DNA from 3 places in the Shewanella sp. VB17 genome. Region 1 is predicted to be linked to each of the others. Evidence: predicted binding sites of a transcription regulator. Region 1 holds the regulator's gene; each other region holds the start of a gene.

Region 1 (4,297 bases):
CAAAATTTACATACCCTTGACCAAAGTTACCTAACTTGCGTAACGCACCGAAAAATTGCCAAACCGATTCTTTCTTTTTCTTCTTGCCACTTAATTCTTTGTGGTAAGTCGCCACTTCCATCACATGATCATAACCAAGATAAACAGGGACAAGTGTCACCGGACGTTTCATCCCCCGCAGCACGCTATTTAGCGTCATGGCGAGCATCCCTGTTTTAGGTGCTAACAGGCGTCCAGTTCTCGAGCGGCCACCTTCAGTGAAATATTCAACTGAATAGCCTTTAGTAAATAATTGATCCAAATATTCACGAAAAACGGCAGTGTATAATTTATTTCCTTTAAAACTTCGGCGAATAAAAAAAGCACCACCTCGACGGAACATGGGCCCAGCAGGCCAAAAATTAAGGTTGATACCGGCAGCAATATGCGGAGGCACCATACCTTGGTAATAAAGAATATAAGAAAGCAGTAGATAATCCATATGACTTCGATGGCAAGGGACATAAATAATCTCATGACCATCATGGTGTAACTGCCTGATCTGCTCTGCACCTTTAATATTGATGCCTTTATAGAGCTTATTCCATAGCCAGGTTAAAAAACGTTCGGTGATACGCACAAGACTATCTGAGTAATCCGCCGCGATTTCATCTAAATATTCCATCGCTTTGGCTCTGGCCTCAACTTCAGAAATTTTCTTACTTACCACCTCTTCTTGAATGGCTTTCTGCAGCGTTTCAGAACTGACTAATGCATGAAAAAGAGCTTGTCTTTTGGGTAAAACAGGTCCTGTCATCACTTTACGCTGTCGACTAAAATGCACTCGTGCTACACGCGCTAATTTTTGCGCAATACGTTTGTCAGTACCGTGTTCATCTGCCATATTACGAATTGAAACAGAGTTAGAAAATTGCACAAAGTTATGTCGACCCAAGAACAAAATCATCAAACACTTTCGCAACCAAGTGGGGTTTTCACGCTCCAAGACAGCAGCTTTCATCGTGTCATCTTCTTTACCTGGCGTTCTGCCCCAATAAAGACTGACTGGCACAAGTTGAACATCAAGATCTGGACTTCTTTTATGGGCCTTTAACAAATTCATAAAACTACTAAGAAAGAATTCGTTACTTTTCCGTTGGCCCATAAGTGGTTTGGCAGCTTCTAAACAAACCACCCTAGGACTTAATTCCCCGCCGACCTCCAGCGGATCGTAAGGGCTCGGTAAGCCTAATCCTTCTGTTATTTCACTCAGGGCGGCAATATCACTGAGAGACTCAGTTTTCATCACATAAACAAGGGGCCTCTCGGGATCTAAATTAAGGTCCTTGAACGGTTCTTGCGGTACAACAATCGTCTGCACTAACTTATTTTGAAGCCAGCGTAATGATTTAAACCAAAGGGAATCTTGTTTGGACATTATTCTTATACAATGTATTTTAATTTAATGGCTACATAGAGTATCAGATATAGATACATCCACCAAATTAGCTCAGCTCAATGACAAATATCATCTATCACCATCGACTAAGGGTTAAACAAAACAAACGATAAAGAAGAGAAAAACGATTAACACTGGTTAATACTTGCACTGCATGAAATACTGTATATACTGACAGTTACTGTATAGAAAGACAGGATTTACCATGAGACCATTGACACCACGACAAGCTGAAATCCTTGAACTAATTAAGTGCAATATTGTTGACACAGGTATGCCACCAACTCGTGCGGAAATCGCCACACGTTTAGGTTTTAAAAGTGCTAACGCCGCAGAAGAGCACCTAAAAGCCTTGGCTAAAAAAGGCTGTATTGAAATTATCCCAGGCACATCTCGTGGTATCCGCTTAACTCAACTCGAAGAACCTGAAGAGTCTGGCTTACCCTTAATAGGACAAGTCGCAGCAGGAGAGCCTATTTTAGCTCAAGAACATGTAGAACAGCGCTATAAAGTTGATCCAAACATGTTCCATCCCAGTGCCGACTTTCTCTTGAGAGTACGTGGCGATAGTATGAAAAATATTGGTATCCTTGAAGGTGATCTTTTAGCTGTCCACAAAGCAGATCAGGCCCGAAATGGTCAGATAATTGTGGCTCGCGTCGAAGATGATGTCACCGTTAAACGCTTTGAGAAAAAGGGCAACACTGTTTATCTTCACGCAGAAAATGAAGATTACACACCCATAGTCATCAACTTGGCTAATCAAAGCCTCAGTATTGAAGGATTAGCTGTCGGCGTTATTCGCAACGGTGACTGGCAATGAATACACTCATAGGTAATAGCCCTAGGCATCCAGGGTTATGGTTGGAACATGAGAATAATCACTCAAGACAATTACAAACGAGCACAGTCACAACAATAACGACCCACACACAAGGGCGTAACGAACTCAAAAAAGTCAGCGCTCAACTCGCGACGCTAAGCCAACAAGGACAATGGATAGTATTGATCAATCCACCAAACATAGATTACAAAAAAATGTTAACTGACGCTGGCCTTAACATGAATCGAGTCCTATTGGTCCACGCCAAAGATGAAGTCGAAACACTATGGGCAATGGAAAAAGCACTAACAAGTGGCACATCAAGTGCCGTATTATGCTGGACTCAATCTTTAGATTCCCGTGATAATCGCCGCCTTCAAATTGTTGCTAAAAGCGCCCGAGCCTTAGGCATTGTAATAGAAGACACCAATGCCAGTTTATATGCAAATAACCGTAACAACACGCTAAATACTGCCATACCACAAAGGGGGTTCTGCTCTGTTCATTAGCAGATTAACCAAGAGATTGACTCAAGCCCCTAACAGGGGCTTTATTTTGAATAAATGGCCTATTTAACAATGCAAAAAATACATACGTAATAAAATTTAAAAGACGGATCATCACTTATTTTTAAAATACGAAAAAGTAATCTTGATCAATATTGCAACACCAAGTAAATTAGTCGCATAACAACGATAATTTGTTATATCCAAACGATTTAGTCGTCTGCAAAGTCAATCAATCCACAGTGATATAACTGCATTGTATTACCTAGCAGAAATCGGAACTGATATATTCAGTCGTAGGTATGAATGTGGGTAATTCTGGCAGTGATTTAATAAAACTGCTTACTTTCACGATAAAAAGTAAAACCACTAACATGCTTTGAAGTCATCGTTGCTTTTTTGGGAACTGAAGAGTTTACATAGAGCAGAGACTTACTGTGTGGCTCTTCTTTGTCTTATTTTTTGACAGAGGAGAAGTCTAGTGAAAAAAACGCTGTATTGCTTTTTGGCGTTGCTGTTTACGTCATCCGTTGTGGCATCACAAATGCCCTTAAATATGACCAAAGGTGTCACAGAGATCAGTGGTAAGGTTTATAGCCTGCACATGATCATTTTATATATTTGTTGCGTGATCGGAGCCCTGGTTTTTGGTGTGATGATCTATTCCATTATTAATCACAGAAAATCCAAAGGTGCTGTTGCAGCCAACTTTCACGAAAGTACCAAAGTCGAGATAGCTTGGACTGTTGTGCCTTTCATCATTCTTATTTTAATGGCTATTCCTGCCACTCAAACCTTGATCGCAATGGAAGATCCTTCTGATGCCGATCTGACCATCAAAATCACCGGTTCTCAATGGAAATGGCACTACAGCTATTTCGACCAAGATATCGAATTTTATAGCCTACTTTCAACACCAAGAACCCAAATTGAAGGGACTGAAATAAAAGGTGAAAATTATCTCCTCGAAGTTGATAAGCCATTAGTGCTCCCCATCAATAAAAAAGTCCGTTTTTTAATGACCTCCGAAGATGTTATCCACTCTTGGTGGGTACCCGCTTTTGCCGTTAAAAAAGACGCCAATCCTGGGTTTATTAATGAAGCTTGGACCCGAATTGACATACCTGGTACTTATCGCGGTCAATGTGCTGAATTATGTGGTAAAGATCATGGATTCATGCCCATTGTTGTCGAAGCCGTTTCTGAAGCAGATTTTGATATCTGGTTAGCAGAACAGAAAAATCAAGCCAATTCTGCCGCAAAAGAAGCCCAAGCCGCTTTAAGCCAAACCTTAAGCATCGAGGAACTCATGGCACAAGGAGAGCAAGTATATATGGCACGCTGCGCCGCTTGCCACCAACCCAACGGCATGGGTTTACCCGGCGTTTTCCCTGCAATGAAAGCCAGTAAAATAACCACCGGCCCGTTAACTGATCACTTAGAAATAGTCATTAATGGTAAAACAGGCACGGCGATGCAAGCTTTCGCAAAACAATTAACAGCGCAAGAGATTGCAGCTGTAATTACTTA
Region 2 (4,297 bases), 2.1 Mb from region 1:
ACGGTAAAATAGTTGTGATCCGACACTTAACGAGCCTAATTTTTGACTGGTTAGCTCGATCACAAGTCCATCTTCATTGGGCAGAACTGCTGGTGCGTTTTCTTCTGCTTGGAAGAAAGATTGAGATTTGCCTTCGCCTGGTTGAATCGCAATATAATTACCAGAGAATAAGGTGTCTAATCCTTCAACACCAGTGATTGATGCTTTGGGTGCCACGAGCCAAAACTTAGTGTGTTGATTGAGAAAAGGCCCAGCTCTATAGTCCATTTTAAGATCGACATTAACCCCTTTTAGGTTTTCACCTATGCTGATGTCGACCACTTTTCCAACAGTGACCCCTTGATAACGCACTAATGTCTTGCCGACATCAATACCAGTGGCACTGGGAAAATGGATCCGTACTTCGATGCCTGCTTCCTTAATGCTCTTGACGCCGAGCCAAGCTCCCAAGGCTAATGCCAATAAAGGTAACAGCCAAATTGGCGAGAAGAGTTTCTTTTTTACAATTTTTGGTGCTTCAATGTGTGTCATCTTTCGATTCCAGTCGATCCCAGAGTAAACGAGTGTCTAGTACTTTTGCTGCCAGTTGGGTCAGCAGAATGACTAATGCGAATGCGGTGGCAGCCGGAGCGGGCTTTGCATCTAATAATTGGCCCATGTTGACCAATGCAACAGTAATGGATATCACAAACAGGTCTAACATAGACCAGCGGCCTATCCATTCAATGATGTGAAATCCTAACATGAGTTTTTTTTTCGAAATAGGTAAACGAAAACTGATGGCAGTTAAATAAACGGTTAATCCGACAATCTTAAGCAAAGGGACTAAAATACTGGCGGTAAACAAGATAATGGCGATAGGGAACATACCTGTGTGTACTAGATGTGCTATCCCAGAAAATATTGTGTCATGGCGTATATTTCCCCGATCTATGAGCATGGTTATCGGGTATATATTGGCCGGTATTAACAAGATAGCTGCAGTGATTAACAGTGCCCAGCTTTGCTGTAAGCTATGATGATGTCTAACCGATAAAGCGTTATCGCAACGTGAACAATGACTTTGTTCTTGTTTATTGAGCATATAACAGGTGTGACATGACGTTAAGCCTATTTCTTTACCTTGTGTTGTTTGTGTGAGGTTATTCATCGAGAAAGCTCCACATGTGTTCTACATTATATTCACGCTGCAAGAATAGAGTGGCAATAAATAATAGGATGAAACAGAAGGTACCGAGGCCTAAAAAAATATCAGCAAAATCGGATAAATTGAATACGGTGACTAAAATACTAATCAGGTAAATTTCTAACATAGTTAATTGAGAAACAAAATGTTGATAGCCAAGTAACCGTTTGAGTTGTCGCCTAAAAAAAGGTGAATGTAGGCGATACTTGATAATAAGTATTTGAGATAGAATCGATATAATGAGTATACCAGGTGCGATGATTGCGGTGATGATGACGGCGATCCCAACGAGCCAATAACCTTCATCATATACCGCCAACGCGCCTTCAATAATGGTCGTTGTTCTAACACTGCCTAAAAAATGTAATTCTAAAATGGGAAAAAAATTGGCGGGTGTAAAGCAGATTAGCGCAGTAATGCATAAGGCTAACATGCCGTTAATTGAACAGTAGGGAGTGTCGTATAAAACAGTATTGCAACGGGGACACAGTGCTCGAACACCTGACGGTAAGGCCCGTTTAGTCACCACTAAATCACAAGAGTGGCATAAGGTCACACTATCCTTAATACAATCTGATCCCATGTTGTGTTTTTTATTCCTTAATTGTGTGCCATTAACCGATATTTTGATCAATAGATAAGCTTACCGCTGTTGTATTACTTTCATCATCAAATCATGATCAAGTATATACCCAAATCACGTTTAAGATTCAGTATGGGGCAAAGCTAAGAGTATTTTTTACACCGAAAAATATTGATTTTCCTTTGATCCCGGCAACGAGCCTGTCAAGGATACCCGATTGATGGTCATCAATAATGAAGATGAGAATACCAGATTTTTTAGAATACTTGCACAATAAGTTATTTTTATGAGACCCTATAACTGTATATAAAAACAGTGCAAGGAATAATTATGACGGTAATGACTAAATTTGTCGTAGTAAGAGAAGGGGTTGAGAAGATGACGTTTACATCTAAGAAGGAGGCGGATGCTTACGATAAAATGCTTGATATCGCTGATCTGCTGATGCCGTTTTTAACGGATTCAGCACTTGAACTCGAGGACACTATCTGCGAAAAATTAAGCTTCTATTTAGCTGAGCATAGAGAGCATCTAGCGAGTTTATTAAAAGGAGTGGTACCATCAGAGGTTAAATCGGTCAAAAAAATGGCCAAAAAGGTTGAACCTAAAAAATAGCGTGTAAGGATATTTATCAACGAATTTTAGGCTGATTTTAGATCGATTCACAAAAATAGATCAAATTAGTCTTGAAAATGGGATAAAAAACGTCGAAAGTGCGTTACTTGGTTAAACGATAAGCAATTATTCATAATTGGTGGTCGCAATCGTGCCAGTCACGCTTATAATAGGCGGTTGGAATGATGTGGATGTTAAATCTCTTTAATTCTTAGAATGAATGCTTGGCGTTTGTGAGTTGTAATTGCTAAGGTATGTCTGCTGCGTTTGTACTCTTTGTTTAATGGTTAACCATTGACTCGATATTAAATGCTATTGCGCCTGATGAATATAAACGACCCTTAATGGTGTATTCCTGTGAATATGCTTTGGATAGAGTCCCTTTTTAAACTGTGGAAGTAATGATGGAATCAACAGATAAGTTGACCGACACCAACGCAATTCTTGCGTATTTATATGAAACATTTCCTTTGTGCTTTATCGCCGAAGGTGAAACTAAGCCATTAAAGATTGGATTGTTTCAGGATTTGGCTGAAAGGTTAGCTGATGATTCTAAAGTCAGTAAAACTCAATTGAGAATTGCGTTAAGACGCTATACTAGCAGTTGGCGTTACCTTAAAGGTGTCAAAGCTGGTGCGCAACGTATTGACTTAAGTGGCCAGGAATGTGGAGCGTTAGAGCAAGAGCACATTGATCATGCTCAGTTGACGCTTAAAGAGAGTCAAGAAAAAGCCAAAGCAAAACGTATAGCCAAAGCGACAGCTGCAAAAGCAAGTGAAACTACTAGTACTAAGTCGGTTAAAAAAACGGCGCCAAAGCGCACTAAACCGATAGCTAAACCGACACTTAAACCAGCTAAAGAAGTGGCTCCAGCTGTTGAGTTAACACCAGCGGTATTAAATGAGCTAAAACAACATCAGCGCGTTAATGTCAAACTGGGTAAATTACCTGTTGCTGGTGTGATTGTTGATATTAAAAAAGAAGATGTTCAAGTGCAATTGGACTCAGGTTTGACGGTGAAAGTTCGCATTGAGCACATAATGCTGTAACACACTTAAATTTAATCTTAAAAGGAGTAACTTGTTGATGCGGAAAATACCCTTGGTTGTCTCAATCGCCAGTATTTTTGTCGGTTTTTCGTCGTGGGCGTTAACCCCATCAATTCCATTCAGCGAGTTACCCGCTTTAACACAGGAGCCACAACATAAAGTGGCTAGCAAGCGTGTTACCGATCTCTTCACTCGATCCCATTACCACCGATTTAAGCTTGATGATACGTTTTCTGTACACGTTTATGAGCGTTATCTAAAACAACTCGATTATCGACGTAATGTCATGCTGCAAAGCGACCTTGATACATTTATGGCGTATTCAAAGCAATTTGATGACATGCTTAAAAGTGGCGATTTAACCCCAGCTTATAAAATGTTTGAATTGGTGCAAAAGCGACGTTATGAACGGTTTTCTTATGCGTTGTCATTACTAGATAAAGAAATGGATTTTACACTCGCCAATGACAATTATCAGTATGATCGCGAAGAGGCTGCTTGGCCTAAAGATGAAGCCGAGGTGAATGAATTATGGCGTCAGCGTGTGAAATACGATGCATTAAATTTAGCGTTAACCGGAAAAACGTGGCAAGAAATTGTGCCTGTGCTTGAAAAGCGTTATAACAATGCGATTAAACGATTAAGTCAAACAAAAAGCGAAGATGTTTTTCAAGGCATGATGAATGCATTTTCTCGTAGCGTAGAACCTCATACTAGTTACCTATCTCCTCGTAACGCAGAACGTTTCCAAATGGAAATGAACCTAAGCCTTGAAGGCATTGGCGCCGTGTTACAGATGGATGACGATTACACAGTGATCAAAAGTTTAGTGGCTGGTGGTCCAGCTGCAACGAGTGCGAAATT
Region 3 (4,297 bases), 2.6 Mb from region 1:
AACAGGGCATTCTGGAGAAATAAACACCAAGTTAATCATAAGCCTTGATAACTTAAGAGATTCATTAGGTCTATTCCAAGATGAAATGGTTAATCAGACTTCTTTTCTTTTTTTAAATATAAAATGAATATTATTTTATATCAATAAAATCAAATAAATACAGTTACCAATCCAATTTAAAAAATTGATATTAGCTTGTTAAATTAAAAACCTTCACTTGAAATAAATATTTACGAATATTACTTACCACAACCTTGTAACCATCAAAAAAACAAACAATGACAATCAATTTACAGCCAGAATATTCACATTGACACATACTAATCACTCATAAAAAAACAAAATCAGCAATACTGTACAACCTGATCCTTTTCTTTGGTTTTAGTGCAGAACATCATATAAAAAAGCAACATTAGTGCCTTACTAATTATGCCAATCAAAAGCATAATAATTCATACTAAAGATGGAGAGTAAAGTAAATCGCTAACTTGACTGAACACATGAACAATCAGCCTATTAAATCAACCCATCTGAGATTCAACATACGCATTCTCTTGATACTAACGAGTAGAATGACTCATGGTTGATTTTTTACCCCCAATTTGTGGGTAGCGAGTTTTTTTAGTACTTGATGTTGAACTTTTTCTCTTATAAGCACCACCCATTGAAGAACTGACACCCTGTAAGGCTGAAGGTAATTGGGCACCCGCTTGGCTAATTAAGCTAGATAAGGTATTAAGTAACGGTGCCATAAAAGTCAGATATTTTGCTTCTTTTCGACTAATGGCATCTAAGTTACTCTCCCATAACGCTGTCATATCAGGAGTGGTTGCACTCACAGGTAAGCTATTAATCAGCCCTCGCCCCACATCGGTAGCCTGTATGAATTTACCTTGTCTGATCAAAAAATTTCGCTTAAACAATAATTCAATAATTCCGCCACGCGTCGCTTCGGTACCAAGGCCATCGGTATCTTTTAATATTTTTCGGATCTCAGGATCTGTCACATAACGATTTATGCCCGTCATGGCACTAAGTAAAGTCGCATCAGTAAAGTGTTTAGGCGCTTGAGTCTGTTTCTCCACTAACACCCCTTGGCCTGAGTGCAGTGGCTGGCCCTTTACCAGTTTTGGTAACACTTGTAATGTGTCTAATTCATGATCTTTGTTATCATTAGAAACCCCATTTTTGGGATCTTCTCTAGTAAAAAGCTGCTTCCACCCTAATGCTCTATCTTGTTTAGCTTTCGTTTTAAACTTACCACCAGCAATATCAACTACAACTAACGTTTCGTGATATTGATAAGGACCATAAAACTGCGCCAAATATTGACGCGCCACCTGTAGATAAATTTGACATTCTCGCTGACTCAACACCTTTAGGTTGACCATTTTTTCAGTAGGAATAATGGCATGATGTGCATCGATTTTCTTATCATTCCACGCCTTAGACTTAATCTTTAAATCGGGCTGTTCAGACCCTATAATCAACTCGCTAGCCCCGTTTAATACCGCACCAACCACTGCAGATGCCATTGAGTACTGCTCAACGGGTAAATAACGGCTATCAGATCTGGGATAAGTGATTAATTTATGTTTTTCATAAAGTGCCTGACAAATATCAAGCACCTCTTTCGCACTCATACCATAACGTTTAGCAGCATCAATTTGCAGAGCTGATAAACTATATGGCAAAGGTTGATTCTGTTGCTTATCTTTACTTTCAAGACTCAATACATGAGCAGGTTGCTCTGTTATCCTACTAACAACATTTTGAGCAAGTCCTTTAGAAAGCACCCGCCCCTCTTCATCCATATAAGCTTGGCATGCAACACTAGGTTGCCATTTCGCTTTAAAATTTTCACCTTTTTCAGTGGTGAGATCAGCTAATACTTCAAAAAAAGCATTGGAAATAAAATTGGTAATATCTTCATCACGGCGTACCACTAATCCCAATAAAGGTGTCTGCACTCGCCCTACTGACAATACCCCTTGGTAACCCACTTTACGCCCCTGTATCGTATAGGCACGCGTCATATTAAGCCCATAAAGCCAATCTGCACGTGAGCGGGCTAAAGCAGATGTCGACAGAGGAATAAACTCTCGATTACTGCGCATCTGACCTAATGCTCGCTTCACTGCCTGTGGATTTAAATCATTGATTAACAAGCGTTGAGTTGAATGTAATTTCTCTCCTTTTACGCCAAAATGTGCAATAACCTCATCAACCAAGAGCTGACCTTCTCTATCAGGATCCCCAGCATTCACTAATTGTGTGGCTTGCTTAACTAGCTTTCGTAACACCGTAAGCTGTGAACGGGTTTTAGGTTTCACTTTCATTTTCCACTTTTGTGGAATAATAGGAAGATGTTCAAACTTCCAGGATTTAAACTCCGGATCGTATTCATCTGGCTCAGCTTGTTCTAACAAATGTCCAATACACCATGAAACACAATCTCCATTGGCTGAAATAATATGCCCATCGCCTTTTTTATGAGGTTTTGGTAACACATCTGCTATAGCACGTCCCAAGGACGGTTTTTCAGCGATATAAAGAATCATAAGAAACACTCAACACTGTATAAATTACCAGTAACTTTAGCCTAAAGTGCTAATGTCCGCAATATACCGTTATGATATTAACTTAACCCTTTTCTTTCTCATTTAAATTTAAGGTTACCCTATAATAAAGCTAACCCTATTGAAGAAAGGGGGTAAGCAATAAAATCTATTTCAAGAAGTGAATTTAATTAGTTATTTCTATTAGATTGGGGCGTGCATTTGACTTAACGCTTATAAACCGCTGATTTTCTATCTGTACAAAGAGACCGACCATCCCTCTGGATTGAAGTACATTCCTAAATCACGCCAACATGCTCATGTCAAAGATCAATAAAAAATGATGTTACTGCATAAACTCAGGAGAGAGAAATAATGGTATCTAATTGTTAATCTTTATATTTCGTTGCCACAACAGAGAAAAGATTTTCAATTTCAACCAATGCATCCACTAAATGGGGATCAAAATGTGTGCCTTTTCCCTCTAGCACAATACTCATTGCAGCATCGTGCTGCATAGCATCTTTATACACACGTTTGCTAATCAGCGCATCGTACACATCAACTATCGCCATCATACGGGCACATAAAGGAATATTATCCCCAACTAGCCCATCAGGGTAACCACTCCCATCCCATTTTTCATGATGATAATGAGCAATATCTTTAGCAATGTGCAAAAAGGTAAAACCATCTGTTTCATCCATTTGTTTTTCTGCGGCATCTAACGCCTTAAACCCAAGATAAGCATGGCTTTTCATCACTTCGAATTCTGCTCCCGTTAACTTGCCAGCTTTCAATAAAATACTATCAGGTACACCCACTTTACCTAGATCATGCAAAGGAGCTGAAGTCGACAACTGTTCAATGTAATCAGGAGTCAGCATGTCATGGTACTTATCTTTAGTACTCAGTTGAACGGCAAGCAGTTTCATATAAATTTGAGTACGTTTAATATGAAACCCTGTATCGGGATCGCGAGTTTCTGCAAGGTTAGCCATCGCCATTATGCTTACATTTTGAACATTGACTACTTCTTGAGTACGTCGCTTGACCTCCTTTTCAAGTAACACATTTTGATTTTTTAAAAAGTCTTTTGAGGCCTTAATGTCTAAATGGGTTTTCACCCGGGCCAATAATAAGGGTGGACTAATGGGTTTAGTCAGATAATCAGCTGCCCCCAAATTAAATCCCATGGTTTCATCTTCAATGCTGCTTTTAGCAGTCAGAAAAATAATAGGAATATCACATGTTTCATGATCACGTTTAACACGTCGGCAGACCTCATACCCATCCATCTCAGGCATCATGATGTCCAATAGGATAATATCAATTCCCCCTTTATTAATGATATTTATCGCAACCACACCATTCACCGCTGCCTTTACTTGATAATTATCTTTTAAAAGTTCGTGTAATAACGTCAAGTTATCTGGAGTATCATCAACAATGAGTACTGTTCGTTTACTATCCTCTGTAAAAAAACCACTATCCAACGTCATTTTTAACTCCACACAACAATAAAATTAAGCCTATTGAAATTATAAGTCTAAAATAAATATTGCACCTAAAAAATGTCTCATCTTTCTTTATCAGGTGAATATAGGTAAATATCAATGTCGGTTAAGTTACGCTGGAGCATAGTAAAATGTCTTTAACCAAAGCTCACTTAAGTTATACATCTAAGGCCTTATTCTCATTAATACTGACAAGCCTATTCATTTGCATCACTTTTACTG

What was found. The regulator LexA, encoded in region 1, represses DNA repair genes until DNA is damaged. The targets are predictions, from matches to a motif close to TACTGTATNNNNATACAGTA.
Region 2: the regulator LexA is predicted to act here: its motif matches at 2,068-2,087, upstream of HQQ94_RS12420 (YebG family protein).
Region 3: the regulator LexA is predicted to act here: its motif matches at 2,575-2,594, upstream of HQQ94_RS14380 (DNA topoisomerase III).

Annotation. Positions count from the first base shown of each region.
Region 1 is NZ_JABRVS010000001.1:771,998-776,294, reverse strand. It holds gene plsB (glycerol-3-phosphate 1-O-acyltransferase PlsB) at 1-1,417, opposite strand, end outside; gene lexA (transcriptional repressor LexA) at 1,644-2,261, shown strand; gene HQQ94_RS03305 (cell division inhibitor SulA) at 2,258-2,770, shown strand; partial or broken gene coxB (cytochrome c oxidase subunit II) at 3,249-4,297, shown strand, end outside.
Region 2 is NZ_JABRVS010000001.1:2,897,015-2,901,311, forward strand. It holds gene HQQ94_RS12405 (MlaD family protein) at 1-531, opposite strand, end outside; gene HQQ94_RS12410 (paraquat-inducible protein A) at 518-1,150, opposite strand; gene HQQ94_RS12415 (paraquat-inducible protein A) at 1,143-1,769, opposite strand; gene HQQ94_RS12420 (YebG family protein) at 2,100-2,384, shown strand; gene proQ (RNA chaperone ProQ) at 2,789-3,433, shown strand; gene prc (carboxy terminal-processing peptidase) at 3,471-4,297, shown strand, end outside.
Region 3 is NZ_JABRVS010000001.1:3,351,711-3,356,007, forward strand. It holds gene HQQ94_RS14380 (DNA topoisomerase III) at 561-2,561, opposite strand; gene HQQ94_RS14385 (HD-GYP domain-containing protein) at 2,948-4,060, opposite strand; gene HQQ94_RS14390 (response regulator) at 4,207-4,297, shown strand, end outside.